DNA from 2 places in the Desulfobaculum senezii genome. Region 2 is predicted to be linked to the other one. Evidence: predicted binding sites of a transcription regulator. Region 2 holds the regulator's gene; the other holds the start of a gene.
The links. Region 2 encodes HrcA, which represses chaperone genes, less so after heat shock. Its sites were predicted from a motif close to TGTTAGCACTCNNNNNNNNNGAGTGCTAACA; they were not measured.
Positions count from the first base shown of each region.

Region 1 (6,429 bases), on a different contig from region 2:
CGGCGCAAAGACCTGATAGGTCCAGTGGCGGAAGAGCTGCTTGAGTTCCAGACTCATGATGTCCTTATGTGGTCAGTGCCTTGGAGACTTTTTCTTCCAGTTCGTCCTTGTCGATGGGCTTGACGCAGTAGTCTACTGCGCCCAGCTCCTGACATTGACGGGCCGTTTCAAGGGTGGGGTAGCCCGTAAGCATGATGACCTTGACGGCCTTGGAAATCTTTTTGATTTCCTCCAGCACTTCCACGCCGGTCATCTTTTTGAGTTTAATGTCCAGTATGGCAAGGTCAACGGTCTGCTTGCGGATATGGTCCAGCGCTTCTTCCTCCTCGGTGAAGGAGTGGACCACATGGCCCTTGCGCTCCAGTATTCTGCGGATGAGAATTCCCGCATCCATTACATCGTCCAGTACGACTATCTCTGCCACGACAGGCCTCCTGCTGAATAGTCTCCTTTGGAGGAGAGAACTTCCGTCACTTCGGGGCATTCCTCGTCGGGCAGCCCCTCCTTGGTGAGGGGCAGTTCCACGATGAACAGCGTGCCCGGTCCCGGGCGCGCGGAGGTATGTTTGTCCCCGCTTGTTTCAATATAGTCCAGCGGTGCGGGACTGATGGCCGATATGCGGCCCTTGTGGTCGCTGATGATGCCAAAGGACACGGCAAGGCCGAGCCCTGTGCCCTCGCCAGCGGGCTTGGTGGTGAAGAACGGGTCAAAGATGTGGTTGATGTCCTCCTGCGATACGCCGGAGCCGGTATCCGCCACACTGATGACCACCCGCCGCCGGTGGCTGCACATCTTGGTGCCCACAAAGATGGACCCGTCCGAGCCAATGGCGTCGAAGGCATTGTTCAGAAGGTTCATCCACACCTGTTTCAACTTGTCCTTGTCGCCGACAATAGGAGTGACCGTCGGGTCAAAATCCGTCACGATGCTGACACGTTCCTGCTTGAAGATGTGGTCCACAAGGGACGTAACTTCCTCTATGGACTGGTTCAGGTCCATGGTTTCCATGCTGCTTTCAATGTGCCGTGAAAAGCCCAGCAGGTCGGCGACAATCTTTTTGCAGACTTTGGTCTGTTTCTCGATAGTTTTCAAGTCTTCACTGAGTTGCGACCCATCCGGCGCGTCCTCGATGAGCAGCTGGGCATAGCCCAGCACAATGCCGAGGGGGGTGTTGATTTCGTGCGCCACGCCGCCGGCCAGCTTGCCGAGGTCCTGCATCTTTTGGGAGTGGATGAGCCGCTCCTGATATTGCTTGATGATGGTAATATCACGCGCGGTCAGCAGCAGGCCGATGATTTCGTCGTTGTCGTAGACCGGCACCTTGATAATGTGGAACCAGCGCTTCTGGTCGCCGCTTTGCAGCAGCTCCTGCTTGGACATGGGATGCCCGCTGAGCAGAATTTGCATGTCTTCGTGATAGTTGCCATCGGCGACGTACTCGTCAAAGAGGTCAAAGTCCGTGCGCCCGACGATGTCGGATTCATTGAGATGATAATAGGTGCAAAAGGCCTTGTTCACGGCCATGTAGCGCAGGTCCGTGCCCTGAAGTGACACAAGGTCCGGCGTCACGTCGAGGATGGTCTTCATGAGCTGCTGTTGGCGTTCAAGGTCCGCCTGCGTCAGCTGCAGTTCCTCAAGGTGCTCCTTGAGGGCGAGGGCCATGACGTCAAAGGTTTCGGCAAGGCTTTGGATTTCATCGCCCATATTCTCCACAAAGACATCACACTCGCGGCAGGTCTGGAGCTTTTCCGGGTAGGACTTGGGCGAGCAGTCCGGGCACAGCGTGCCCGCCAGATACCAGCACCGCCGCCTGTCGTCCTTGTAGGCCGGGCACTCGGTTTTGCCGCATTGCTGAATCTCCCAGCAGTTGCGGTACAGGCGCGGGCCGGTCTGCACGTCCAGATTGCCGCGGACCACGTCCTCCGCGCTTTGGCGCAGGGCGTTGATGCGCGCGGCCACATTGCGCGAGAAGATGCTCCCCAGCAGCACGGCCACGGCGGCCACTGCGGCGGTGACGCCCACAATGGTGGTCAGCACCCGCCGCTGCACGGCCTGCACCCGCGCCTGCGAGACGCCAAGGCGCACCGTGCCGAAGGTCCAGTCCCCAATGAGGATGGGCGCGGCAAAGTCGTAGATGCGTTTGTCTCCGGTATCCAGCAGCTGGATGCTGACGCCGTTCTCCTGCGGGGCGTTGGCGCCTATGAGCTCGACGGGAAAGCCGCGTTTGAAGGTGTGCACCAGCACGTCGTTGTTTTTGTCCTGAATAAAGGCGTAGAGCGTGTAGTCCGACAGGCGTTCTATTTCGTCCACGAGGTTTTTCAGGCGCAGAAAGTCCTTGGCCAGCAGCGGGTCCACGGCGCGCGAGGCCATATTGACGGCCATGCTGCGGCCCCGGTCGCGGTTTTCCTCCAGCAGGGTAATCACGGCCACGCGGCTGACCAGCACCGCAGACAAAACGCCGAAGAAAATCACCACGCTGGTGATGCCAAAGTTGATTTTGTCCTTAAAGCGCATCCGCGTGAGCAGGCGGATGCCGGGCATGGGTTTCCGGCCATAGGGGTCCAGCCGTTCGCGCAGAAAGCGCAGAAACGGATTGGTCAGGCGCTGGAGGATGGAAAGGGGTGCGTTGTGCTCGGTCATGCCGTCCTACCGGGAAAGGTTGAGGCCGATGCGCCTGGCAAGGTCCCGTACGGGGTCGAAATCCTTGTCGTGGGCCGGGATGATTTCAATAATTTGGGCAAGGTCCAGTATTTGTCTGTCGGCCGGGTCGTTCATGGAGAGGGACGCCATGGCCTCGCTGACCTTGCGGACCACCTCGGGGTCGAGGCCCTTGCGCGCGGCGTAGACCCAGCCGGGATACCAGCGTGTGGTGGCAAGGACGCGGATGCGCGACAGGTCGATGGCGCCTTCCAAAACGTCAAGGGTGCCCTCGCGGATGGAGCCGACGCCAAAGCGCCCGGAGTACACGCCAAGGACGACCTTCTCCTGCTTGCCGCCCGGTCCGGGGGCAAAGGCGATTTCCGCGAAGTCGTGCTTTTTTATGCCGTTTTCAAGAAAGTGCCCAAGGGCGAACAGGTAGCCGCCCGCGGAGGAGGGGTCCACTGCCAGCCAGTGCTGGCCCTTCACGTCCTGCAAAGTCTTGATGTCCGGGTTGTCGGTGCGGACGATGATTTGCCCGCGGAAGTTGGCACCGCGCCCGCGCTCCACCACTCTGGCAAAGGCGCGCGCGCCGTAGCGGTCCGCCAGCTTGACGTAGATGAAGGGGTTGGAGAACGAAATGTCGATGAGGCCTTCGCCCACCATGTTCATGTGCTCGTCAAACGTGTCTGGGAACACTTGGCGGAATTTCAGCCCCGTAGTCTCGGACAGATGCTCCACCAGCAGGTGGTGGCGCTGGTAGGACACGCTGTGGGAATACTGGGGCAGATAGGCGTAGGTGATTTCCCCTTTGCGGGCACGGAAGGTGACCTCTTCCCTGTGGGAGAGGTCCACTTTTTTCACCGGTTCGGGGTCCGTGCAGCCAAAGACCGCGACGAAGCCGAGAATGATGGTCAGCGCGAGGATGTACTTCAGGGGTCTGAACATGATGTTTTCCTTAAAGGTGCGATGGTAAGGCATAATCACCATACCCTGACCCGCCCCGAAGGGAAACCCCGCCAAAAGGCCGTGGAGCAAGGATTGTCGCGGGGCCGACGCGGATGCGGCGAGGGGGGCGCGAAAAAAAGTTCCAAAAAAATTTCGCAACAGGTGTTGACTATCCCCCCCGGCGGACTAATGTTTCATGCGTTGCCCGGTTTTCGGGTTTGCTTTTTGCTGAATCAAGCTATAACTGCTTAGCGTCGCGATTGGCACTCGCCATGACCGAGTGCTAACAGCGCATCGAAAAAATTCGCTAATGGAGGAACCGAAATGAAGTTGAAGCCGCTTAACGATCGAGTCCTGGTCAAGCGCCTGGAGAGTGAAGAAGTGTCCGCCGGAGGCATCATCATCCCCGACACGGCCAAGGAAAAGCCCATGCGTGGCGAAATCGTGGCCGCTGGCCCCGGCAAGACCGACGAGTCCGGCAAGACCATCGCTATGTCCGTCAAGGAAGGCGACATGGTTCTCTTCAACAAGTACGCCGGTACCGAGATCAAGATTGACGGTAAGGAACACCTCGTCATGCGCGAGGATGACATCCTGGCTATCGTCGAGCAGTAGAATTTTCGATCGCAAATAGATTTTTTAGAGAGGAGAGACCACAATGGCCAAAGATATCCGTTTTGACGCAAAGGCCCGTGAAAAGCTGAAAATTGGCGTTGACACCCTTGCCAACGCCGTCAAGGTGACCCTCGGCCCCAAGGGCCGTAACGTTGTCATCGAAAAGTCCTTCGGCTCCCCCATCATCACCAAGGACGGCGTCACCGTCGCCAAGGAGATTGAGCTGGAAGACAAGTTCGAGAACATGGGCGCCCAGATGGTTAAGGAAGTTGCTTCCAAGACCTCCGATGTTGCCGGCGACGGCACCACCACGGCGACCATCCTCGCTCAGGCCATCTTCACCGAAGGCGTGAAGCTTGTGGCTGCCGGCCGCAACCCCATGGCTATCAAGCGCGGCATCGACAAGGCTGTCGAAGCCCTCTCCGATGAGCTGGTCAAGCTGACCAAGCCCACCCGCGACCAGAAGGAAATTGCCCAGATCGGCACCATTTCCGCCAACAACGACGCCACCATCGGCAACATCATTGCCGAGGCCATGAACAAGGTCGGCAAGGAAGGCGTCATCACCGTTGAGGAAGCAAAGGGTCTCGAGACCACCCTCGACGTTGTGGAAGGCATGCAGTTCGATCGCGGCTACCTCTCCCCCTACTTCGTGACCAACCCCGAGAAGATGGTCTGCGAGATGGAAGAGCCCATGATCCTCATCAACGAGAGCAAGATCTCCAACATGAAGGATCTCCTGCCCGTTCTGGAGCAGGTTGCCAAGATGTCCAAGCCCCTCGTCATCATTGCCGAGGACGTGGACGGCGAAGCCCTCGCTACCCTCGTTGTGAACAAGCTCCGCGGCATCCTGAACGTGGTCGCCATCAAGGCCCCCGGCTTTGGCGAGCGCCGCAAGGAAATGCTCAAGGACATCGCCATCCTCACCGGTGGTCAGGTTGTGTCCGACGATCTCGGCCTCAAGCTCGAGAACGTCAGCGTCAACGACCTTGGCACCGCCAAGCGTGTTGTCATCGACAAGGAAAACACCACCATCGTTGACGGTGCTGGCGAAGCCGAAGACATCAAGGCCCGTGTGGCTCAGCTCCGCGCGCAGATCGACGAGACCACGTCCGACTACGACCGCGAGAAGCTCCAGGAGCGTCTGGCCAAGATCGTCGGCGGTGTCGCTGTGATCAACGTTGGCGCTGCCACCGAGACCGAGATGAAGGAAAAGAAAGCCCGCGTGGAAGACGCCCTCAACGCGACCCGCGCAGCCGTCGAAGAAGGCATCGTGCCTGGCGGCGGCGTGGCTCTGGTCCGCTGCTCCAGCGTGCTGGACAAGGTCTCCGTGGCCGACGATGACGAGGCCGCTGGCGTCTCCATCATCTCCCGCGCCATCGAAGAGCCCCTGCGCATGATCGCCAACAACGCTGGCCTCGAAGGCTCCATCGTTGTCGAGAAGGTCCGCTCCAACAAGGACGGCTACGGCTTCAACGCCGCCTCCTGCGAGTACGAAGACCTCATCAAGGCCGGTGTCATCGATCCCAAGAAGGTGACCCGCAGCGCTCTGCAGAACTCCTCTTCCGTGGCTGGCCTGCTGCTCACCACCGAGTGCGCCATCGCCGAAAAGCCCGAAGAGAAGGGCGCAGCTGCTCCCGCTATGCCTGCTGGCATGGGCGGCATGGGCGGCATGGGTGGCATGTACTAAACGCCATCCGCGACCATTCCATTGCGAAGACATATGGCCGGCCCTTCGGGGCCGGCCTTTTTTTGCGTCTTTGGCCTGCTGAGGGGGGAGAGTGGTGGTGGCTGAGGCTTCGGTCTGGACAACCATTCGGAGCGGGGTGGTTTGGGTGTGGGGAGGCGGTTGCGTAGTGGTGCCGGGCAAGGGCAGGGCTTTTTGTGCTCCGCAGGCTCAAGGGTCGCGGACCCTTGAGAATCCCGAGTGCGGTCATAACGGGTGCGCGTAGAGAAGGCGGTCGTCACCCCTGACGGCTCTCGTCCGTGTGGATGGGGATGGTGGAGCATGGGCATAAAGGGCGAGTGGGCGGGGAGGTGGGTGAAAGGTGGGGGAGTGGTCAGTCGCTTCTGGTGAGGCGAGAGAGGGGCGGTGTGTGGGGCCACGTCGGTGAAGGGCGAAGGGCGTGTGGGGGCGTTCCAAAACGGGGCAGGAGGGGGCTGTTTTCGTTCATCGTTTGCCACGCGTTGTGGCGTAGAAGATGTTCTTCTCGCCGCGGAAACATTTTT
Region 1 is NZ_BAAHYU010000002.1:96,324-102,752, forward strand. It holds gene ACYQ2T_RS01260 (PEP/pyruvate-binding domain-containing protein) at 1-57, opposite strand, end outside; gene ACYQ2T_RS01265 (response regulator) at 65-424, opposite strand; gene ACYQ2T_RS01270 (ATP-binding protein) at 412-2,640, opposite strand; gene ACYQ2T_RS01275 (phosphate/phosphite/phosphonate ABC transporter substrate-binding protein) at 2,647-3,585, opposite strand; gene groES (co-chaperone GroES) at 3,910-4,200, shown strand; gene groL (chaperonin GroEL) at 4,244-5,890, shown strand.
Region 1: the regulator HrcA is predicted to act here: its motif matches at 3,844-3,874, upstream of groES (co-chaperone GroES).

Region 2 (6,429 bases):
AGAGGGTGCTGACCTGATCCTGCGGGCTGGAGAAAAAGCGCCATGCGTCGCGGCCCTCGCGGGCGCTGCCGAGGCTGGGCAGAAAGGCAAAGTAGGGCCTCTCGTCCGTCAGGCCGTTGGCGTGGATGGTCTTAAAGGTGCTGATGCGCAGGGGACCGCCCACCACGCGGATTGTGTCCGGCAGGGCCGCCAGCTTCTGCTGCCAGCCATGGGCGGCGGTGTTGATGACACGGATGTTCATGTGCCCACCCTGCATCAGGATGCGCCACTGGGCCACGCCCGCGCCGCGCAGAATCTTCCAGCCGATTTCGCCGTAGGGGCCGGAGAGGGGCAGGGCAAGGGCGATGCCGCCGGCCTCTTCGGGCACGTCGCGCTGCTCCAGAAGCGGGGCAAGGATGCTGCTGACCAGCCCCTTGTCCGCAAAGTTCCCCTCGCGGGAGAGGCGGCTCAGGCTATGCCACGCGCTGGACCACGTGTCCTCATTCAGGGCGAGGCGGCGGGCTTTTTCCAGACGGATGATGGTGTAGGGAAAGTCGTTTTGCCGGGAGGGGGGAATGATGTCCACGAGGGCGTCAAGGATGTCTGCCCGCTCGTCGCGCAGTTCCACGGCAAGGGCGCGTTCCAGCTGACCATGGGACAGCTCCGCGGGTTCGGGGGAGTTGGCGTAGATGCCATCCAGCGTGCGCATGGCATTGTCTAGCTCCTGATCCACCCACTGGAGGCGCGCCAAGGTGATGCCCGCCTTAAAGCGCAGTTCCCACGGGCGGCTGTCGTCGTGCAGCAGGCCGGTGAGGTGTCGGCGGACTTCGGCGCGCTTGCCCAGCAGGTCCATGGCGTCGGCAAAGATGATGTGCCAGTCCCACGCGTCGCGGACCGTGGGGTCGGTGGTGGCCAGCGTGTCCAGTGCGTCCAGCGCAATGTGGGCGTGGCCGTTTTTGACGGCGCTCTGCCCAAGGCGCATCAGGGCAAGGCGCTCATCAGCGGCGGCAAGGCCGCCACGCTCCAAAAGGCGTGCGTAGAGCATTTCGCTCTCGCTGTAGTCCTTGGCCTTCCATGCGTTTTCGGCCCGCTGGTCCAGCGGAAGGGCGCGCGGCGTACCGGGCATGGGCTCTGGTGTGGTGGGGAGGGATTTCTTGCCACAGCCAAGGGCCGTCACAAGAAACAGGAGCATCAGAAACAGGGCGGCATAGCGGGCCGCTGGCGAATATGGGGAACGGTCGCGTGCGTTTTTCATCGGCATAAGTGGTGTTCGGGGTGTCGCCGCTATGGGCTGGATATAAAAATCGGCCTGTCCGCCCATGATGAGCGGACAGGCCAAGCTATACCCGTTCCAGAGCGAAGGCAAGCGCGGGGCCGGTGGCCCCGCGGTACTTCGCCGAATGGTTTTTAGACTTCTTTGTAGTCGGCATCAACGACGTCATCGTCGTCCTTGGCTGCGCCGCCAGCCTGTGCGCCGCCAGCCTGAGCACCGGCGTCCTGACCGTCCTGCTGCTGGGCATAGAGCTGCTCAGCCAGCTTGTGGGAGGCTTCGGCGAGGGCGCTGGTTGCGGCTTCAATTTCGGCGAGGTCGTCGCCTTCCATGGCCTTCTTCAGCGCTTCAACCTTGGTCTCGATGTCGGTCTTCACGGCGTTGTCGAGCTTGTCGCCCAGGTCCGTGATGGACTTCTCGGTGGTGTAGATGAGGGTGTCGGCCTGGTTGCGGGCTTCGATGAGCTTCTGCTTGGCCTTGTCCTCTTCTGCGTGGTTTTCAGCTTCCTTGACGAGGTTTTCAATCTCGTCCTCGGACAGACCGCTGGAGGCGGTGATGCGGATGGACTGTTCCTTGCCCGTTCCGGTGTCCTTGGCGGAAACGTTGACGATGCCGTTGGCGTCGATGTCGAAGGTGACCTCAATCTGCGGCACGCCGCGGGGGGCGGCCGGGATGCCGGTCAGCTCGAAGCGGCCAAGGGTCTTGTTGTCCGCGGCCATGGGGCGCTCGCCCTGCAGCACGTGGATGGACACGGAGGGCTGGTTGTCAGCCGCCGTGGTGAAGACCTGGCTCTTCTTGGTCGGGATGGTGGTGTTGCGCTCGATGAGCTGGGTACACACACCGCCAAGGGTTTCGATGCCGAGGGACAGCGGGGTGACGTCGAGGAGCAGCACGTCCTTCACGTCGCCAGCGAGGATGCCGCCCTGAATGGATGCGCCCATGGCGACCACTTCGTCAGGGTTCACGCTGCGGTTGGGCTCCTTGCCAAAGAACTCGGTGACCTTCTGCTGCACGAGGGGCATGCGGGTCATGCCGCCGACGAGGATAATCTCGTCGATGTCGGACGCGGACAGGCCGGCGTCAGACAGGGCCTTCTTGCAGGGCTCCACGGTGCGGGCCACAAGGTCTTCCACCAGACGCTCCAGCTTGCCGCGGGACAGCTTCACCAGCAGGTGCTTGGGGCCGGTCTGGTCAGCGGTGATGAACGGCAGGTTGACCTCGGTCTCCATGGAGGAGGACAGTTCCTTCTTGGCCTTTTCTGCGGCTTCCTTGAGGCGCTGCAGGGCCATGCGGTCCTGAGAGAGGTCGATGCCGTTTTCGCGCTTGAACTCCTCAACGAGGTAGTCGATGACGCGGTTGTCGAAGTCTTCGCCGCCGAGGAAGGTGTCGCCGTTGGTGGCGCGGACTTCCACGACGTTGTCGCCGACTTCGAGGATGGAAATGTCAAAGGTGCCGCCGCCAAGGTCGAACACAGCGATCTTTTCGTTGGCCTTTTTGTCGAAGCCATAGGCGAGGGACGCGGCGGTCGGCTCGTTGATGATGCGCTTCACCTCAAGACCGGCGATGCGGCCTGCGTCCTTGGTGGCCTGACGCTGCGAGTCGTTGAAGTAGGCCGGAACGGTGATAACGGCCTCGGTAACGGTCTCGCCGAGGTAGGATTCGGCGTCGGACTTCAGCTTCTGCAGGATGTTCGCGGACAGCTCTGCGGGGCTGAGCAGCTTGCCGTCGAGTTCAACGTAGGCATCGCCGTTGGAGTGCGCGGCAATCTTGTAAGGGCAGTTGTCGGCCCAGCCCTTAATGGCCGGATCCTCGAACTTGCGGCCCATCAGGCGCTTAACGGCGAAGACGGTCTTGTCGGAGTTCGTGACGGCCTGGCGCTTGGCCAGCTCGCCCACGAGGCGTTCCTTATCGGTGAAGGCGATGATGGACGGGGTTGTGCGGCCACCCTCAGGGTTGGAGACGCACTTGGGGTCCTTGCCTTCCATCACATAGACACAGGAGTTTGTGGTTCCCAGGTCGATACCGATGATTTTGCCCATATTATGAATTCCTCCTCTTGGAAAAAACTTTCGACGTGAAAAGTCGTTTGTCACTTACGCTGTTCAAAGTAATGCGCCTGACCCGGCTGTAAAGAGGGGAGTGAAAATTTTTTCACCAAAAGCGCAGGCGACGGGGTTGGTTGGGGGCTAGTTGCTCACCACAACCATGGCCGGACGCAGCAGGCGACCGTTGAGCCTGTAGCCCTTTTTCATCAGCGTTGCGACGCGCCCGGCCTCCATGCCTTCGCGCTCTTCCTGCCCCACGGCCTCGTGGATTTCGGGGGAGAATTCCTCGCCCACTTCGCCCACAGGCTCAAGGTTGTGCCCCGCCAGGGTGTCGAGGAACATCTTGTGCGTCATCTGCACGCCAAGGACGAAGTTCTTGCAGGCTTCGTCGTCTGGTGCGTGCTGCAGGGCAAGGTCCAGGTTGTCCAGAATGGGCAGCATGTCGCCCAGAATCTTGTCGGCGGCGAACTTGCGGAACTCGTCTTTGTCGCGCTCAAGGCGCTTGCGGGTGTTTTCCATATCCGCAAGCAGGCGCAGACGCTCGTCGTCGGCGTGTTTCTTTTCCGGACATTCGGGGCAGACGCGCTCGGCGCACAGGGCACTCAGCTCTTCGTCCGTGAGTTCGATTTCCTCCACTTCGGGAGTTTCCTGCTCGGTTTCGGCAGGTTCAACATTCTGCTTCTTTGTCATTGCGGTCTCCAGGATCGCTTGGATGTGCTGGTGTTAGCGATTGCTGAGAAGTTCAGTAAGCATCCGGGCGGTGAAGTCAACCACCGGGAGGATTTTTGCGTAGTCCATGCGCAGCGGACCGATGACGCCAAGAGCGCCCTTGCTGGTGTCCGCCGCGCCGAATGGCGCGGAAATGAGGCCGTAGGGGCCTTTGGAAATGGCGGGGTCGTGTTTGGCGAAGGTGACGTTGGTGTGCCCGGCGTCGATGGTGCCGTCCAAAAGTTCCAGCAGGCGCGAGCGCTCGTCCAGAAGCTGGAGCAGTTCGCGCATGGTGTCCACGTCGGCAAATTCGGGCTGCGTCAGGACGTGGGCGGTGCCATCAAGGTAGAAGTCGCGCTCCGCGTCCATCTCAAAGGTGTCGCGCGCAAGGGTCAGCGCTTGCAGGTACAGGCGGTTCAGGCGGCGGTGGGCGCTTTTGAGTTCCAGATGGATATGGGCGCGCGCTTGCCCGAGGGTTTTCCCTGCGTAGTGGTGGTTCAGGTAGTTGCTGAACGCCGTCAGGTCGTCGCGGGTGACGCCGTGCTCCACGGGCACAAGGCGGTGCTCCACCATGTCGCCTTCCATAATCAGCACGGCCATCACCAGCCCCGTGCGCACGGGGACAAAGTCAAGGCTGCGCCAGCGCACGTCGGAGTGTCCGGGAGCAAGGACCATGCTCACCTGTTGGGACAGGGCGGCTAAAAGCCGCGAGGATTGCCGCAGGATGTCGGCAATCTCCAGCCCGGCCTTGTCCAAACTCTCGCGGATGACTTCGCGCTCCGTGCCCGCCAGTTCCGGGGGCGTGAGGACCGTATCCAAATACAGGCGAAAAGCGCGGGGCGTGGGAACGCGCCCCGCGGACGTGTGCGGCTGGGCCAGAAAGCCCTTTTCCGTGAGGTCGGCCATGGTATTGCGGATGCTGGCCGCAGACAGGCCAAGCCCACAGCGCCGCGCAACGGTGCGCGAGCCTTGGGGCGTGGCTTGCCGTATGTAGTCCTCGACAATGGTGGTCAGGACTGCTGTCTCACGAGAGCTTAGGGGCATGGTGGTTTTCCGCTGCGGACGGCTGGCGTCCGGTGCTGTCTAGTCTATGGGCGTTTCCGGTGCCGTTTCACTGTACACGTATTCTTGCACGGCATGCACCCACGGCCGGGGCGTGATGCCCGTGGCCGCGGTAAAGCGGCTGGTATCGAGTACGGAGAATGCCGGGCGCGTGGCCTTTTGTGGGTACTCGTCCGTGGCAATGGGCGTGACCGTGCAGGGTAGGCCCGCCGAGCGCACGGCCTCGCAGGCCAGTTCGCACCAGCTGGCGCGTCCGGAATTGGTGATGTGAAAGATGCCCGTTTCGCCCGATGCCACAAGGGCGAGGGAATAGACCGCAAGGTCCGGCGTGTACGTGGGCGAGCCCACCTGGTCGTGCACAACGCCGAGGGTGTCGCGCTCCGCGCACAGGGACAGCATGGTGCGCACAAAGTTGCGTTTGTCCGGGCCAAACAGCCACGCGGTGCGGATGATGATGAGGCGGTGAAGCTCCTCGGCCAGAAGGGCCTGCTCTCCGGCGCGTTTTGTTTCGCCATAGACGGAGCGCGGGGCCACGGTATCGTCCTCGGCGTAGGGCGTTTCCTTTTTGCCGTCAAAGACGAAGTCCGTGGAGTAGTGCACGAGGGTGACGTCCATATCCTTTACAGCGCGGGCCAGAATGCCCGGCAGTATGGCGTTGACGCGGCGGGCTTCCTTAGGTTCGTCCTCGGCTAGGTCCACCTGTGTGTAGGCCCATGTATTGAAAATAACGTCCGGGCGCGCGGTGGCAATAAAGTCCCGCAGCCGCTCCACGTCAAAGGCCCAGTCGCCGGGACGGGGGGTGGTGGTGACGTCCCAGCCTTTTGCGGTCAGAGCGCTTTTCAGGGCCATGCCCAGCAGTCCGGTGGCACCGCCCAGAACAAGCGCCCGTGGTAATTGCTCTTCGCTCATCGTCTTTCCCCGTACCAGTCGTCCATAAAGGAGCGGTACTCGCCGCTTTGCACGCTGTCGCGCCATGCGCGGTGGTCGGTGTACCACGCAAGGGTTTCGGCAAGGCCGCGCTCAAAGTCGTACAGCGGCTCAAAGCCGAGTTCGTCCTTGGCGAGGGAATAGTCCATGGCGTAGCGGCGGTCATGCCCGGGGCGGTCCTTCACATAGGAAATAAGGTCGTCGGGCTTGCCCATGGCGGACAAAATGGCGCGCACCACGTCGAGGTTGGCCTTTTCCGCATTGCCGCCAAAATTGTACACCGCGCCGGGGCGTCCGGCCTTGAGCGCCATTTCCACGCCGCGGCAATGGTCGGTGACGTAAATCCAGTCGCGCACCTGCATACCGTCGCCATAGATGGGCAGGGGCTTGTTCTGCTCGGCAAGGGTAATCATCAGCGGGATGAGCTTTTCCGGGAAC
Region 2 is NZ_BAAHYU010000003.1:1,166,207-1,172,635, forward strand. It holds gene ACYQ2T_RS14185 (ABC transporter substrate-binding protein) at 1-1,240, opposite strand, end outside; gene dnaK (molecular chaperone DnaK) at 1,387-3,288, opposite strand; gene grpE (nucleotide exchange factor GrpE) at 3,436-3,984, opposite strand; gene hrcA (heat-inducible transcriptional repressor HrcA) at 4,018-5,046, opposite strand; gene rfbD (dTDP-4-dehydrorhamnose reductase) at 5,086-5,973, opposite strand; gene rfbB (dTDP-glucose 4,6-dehydratase) at 5,970-6,429, opposite strand, start outside.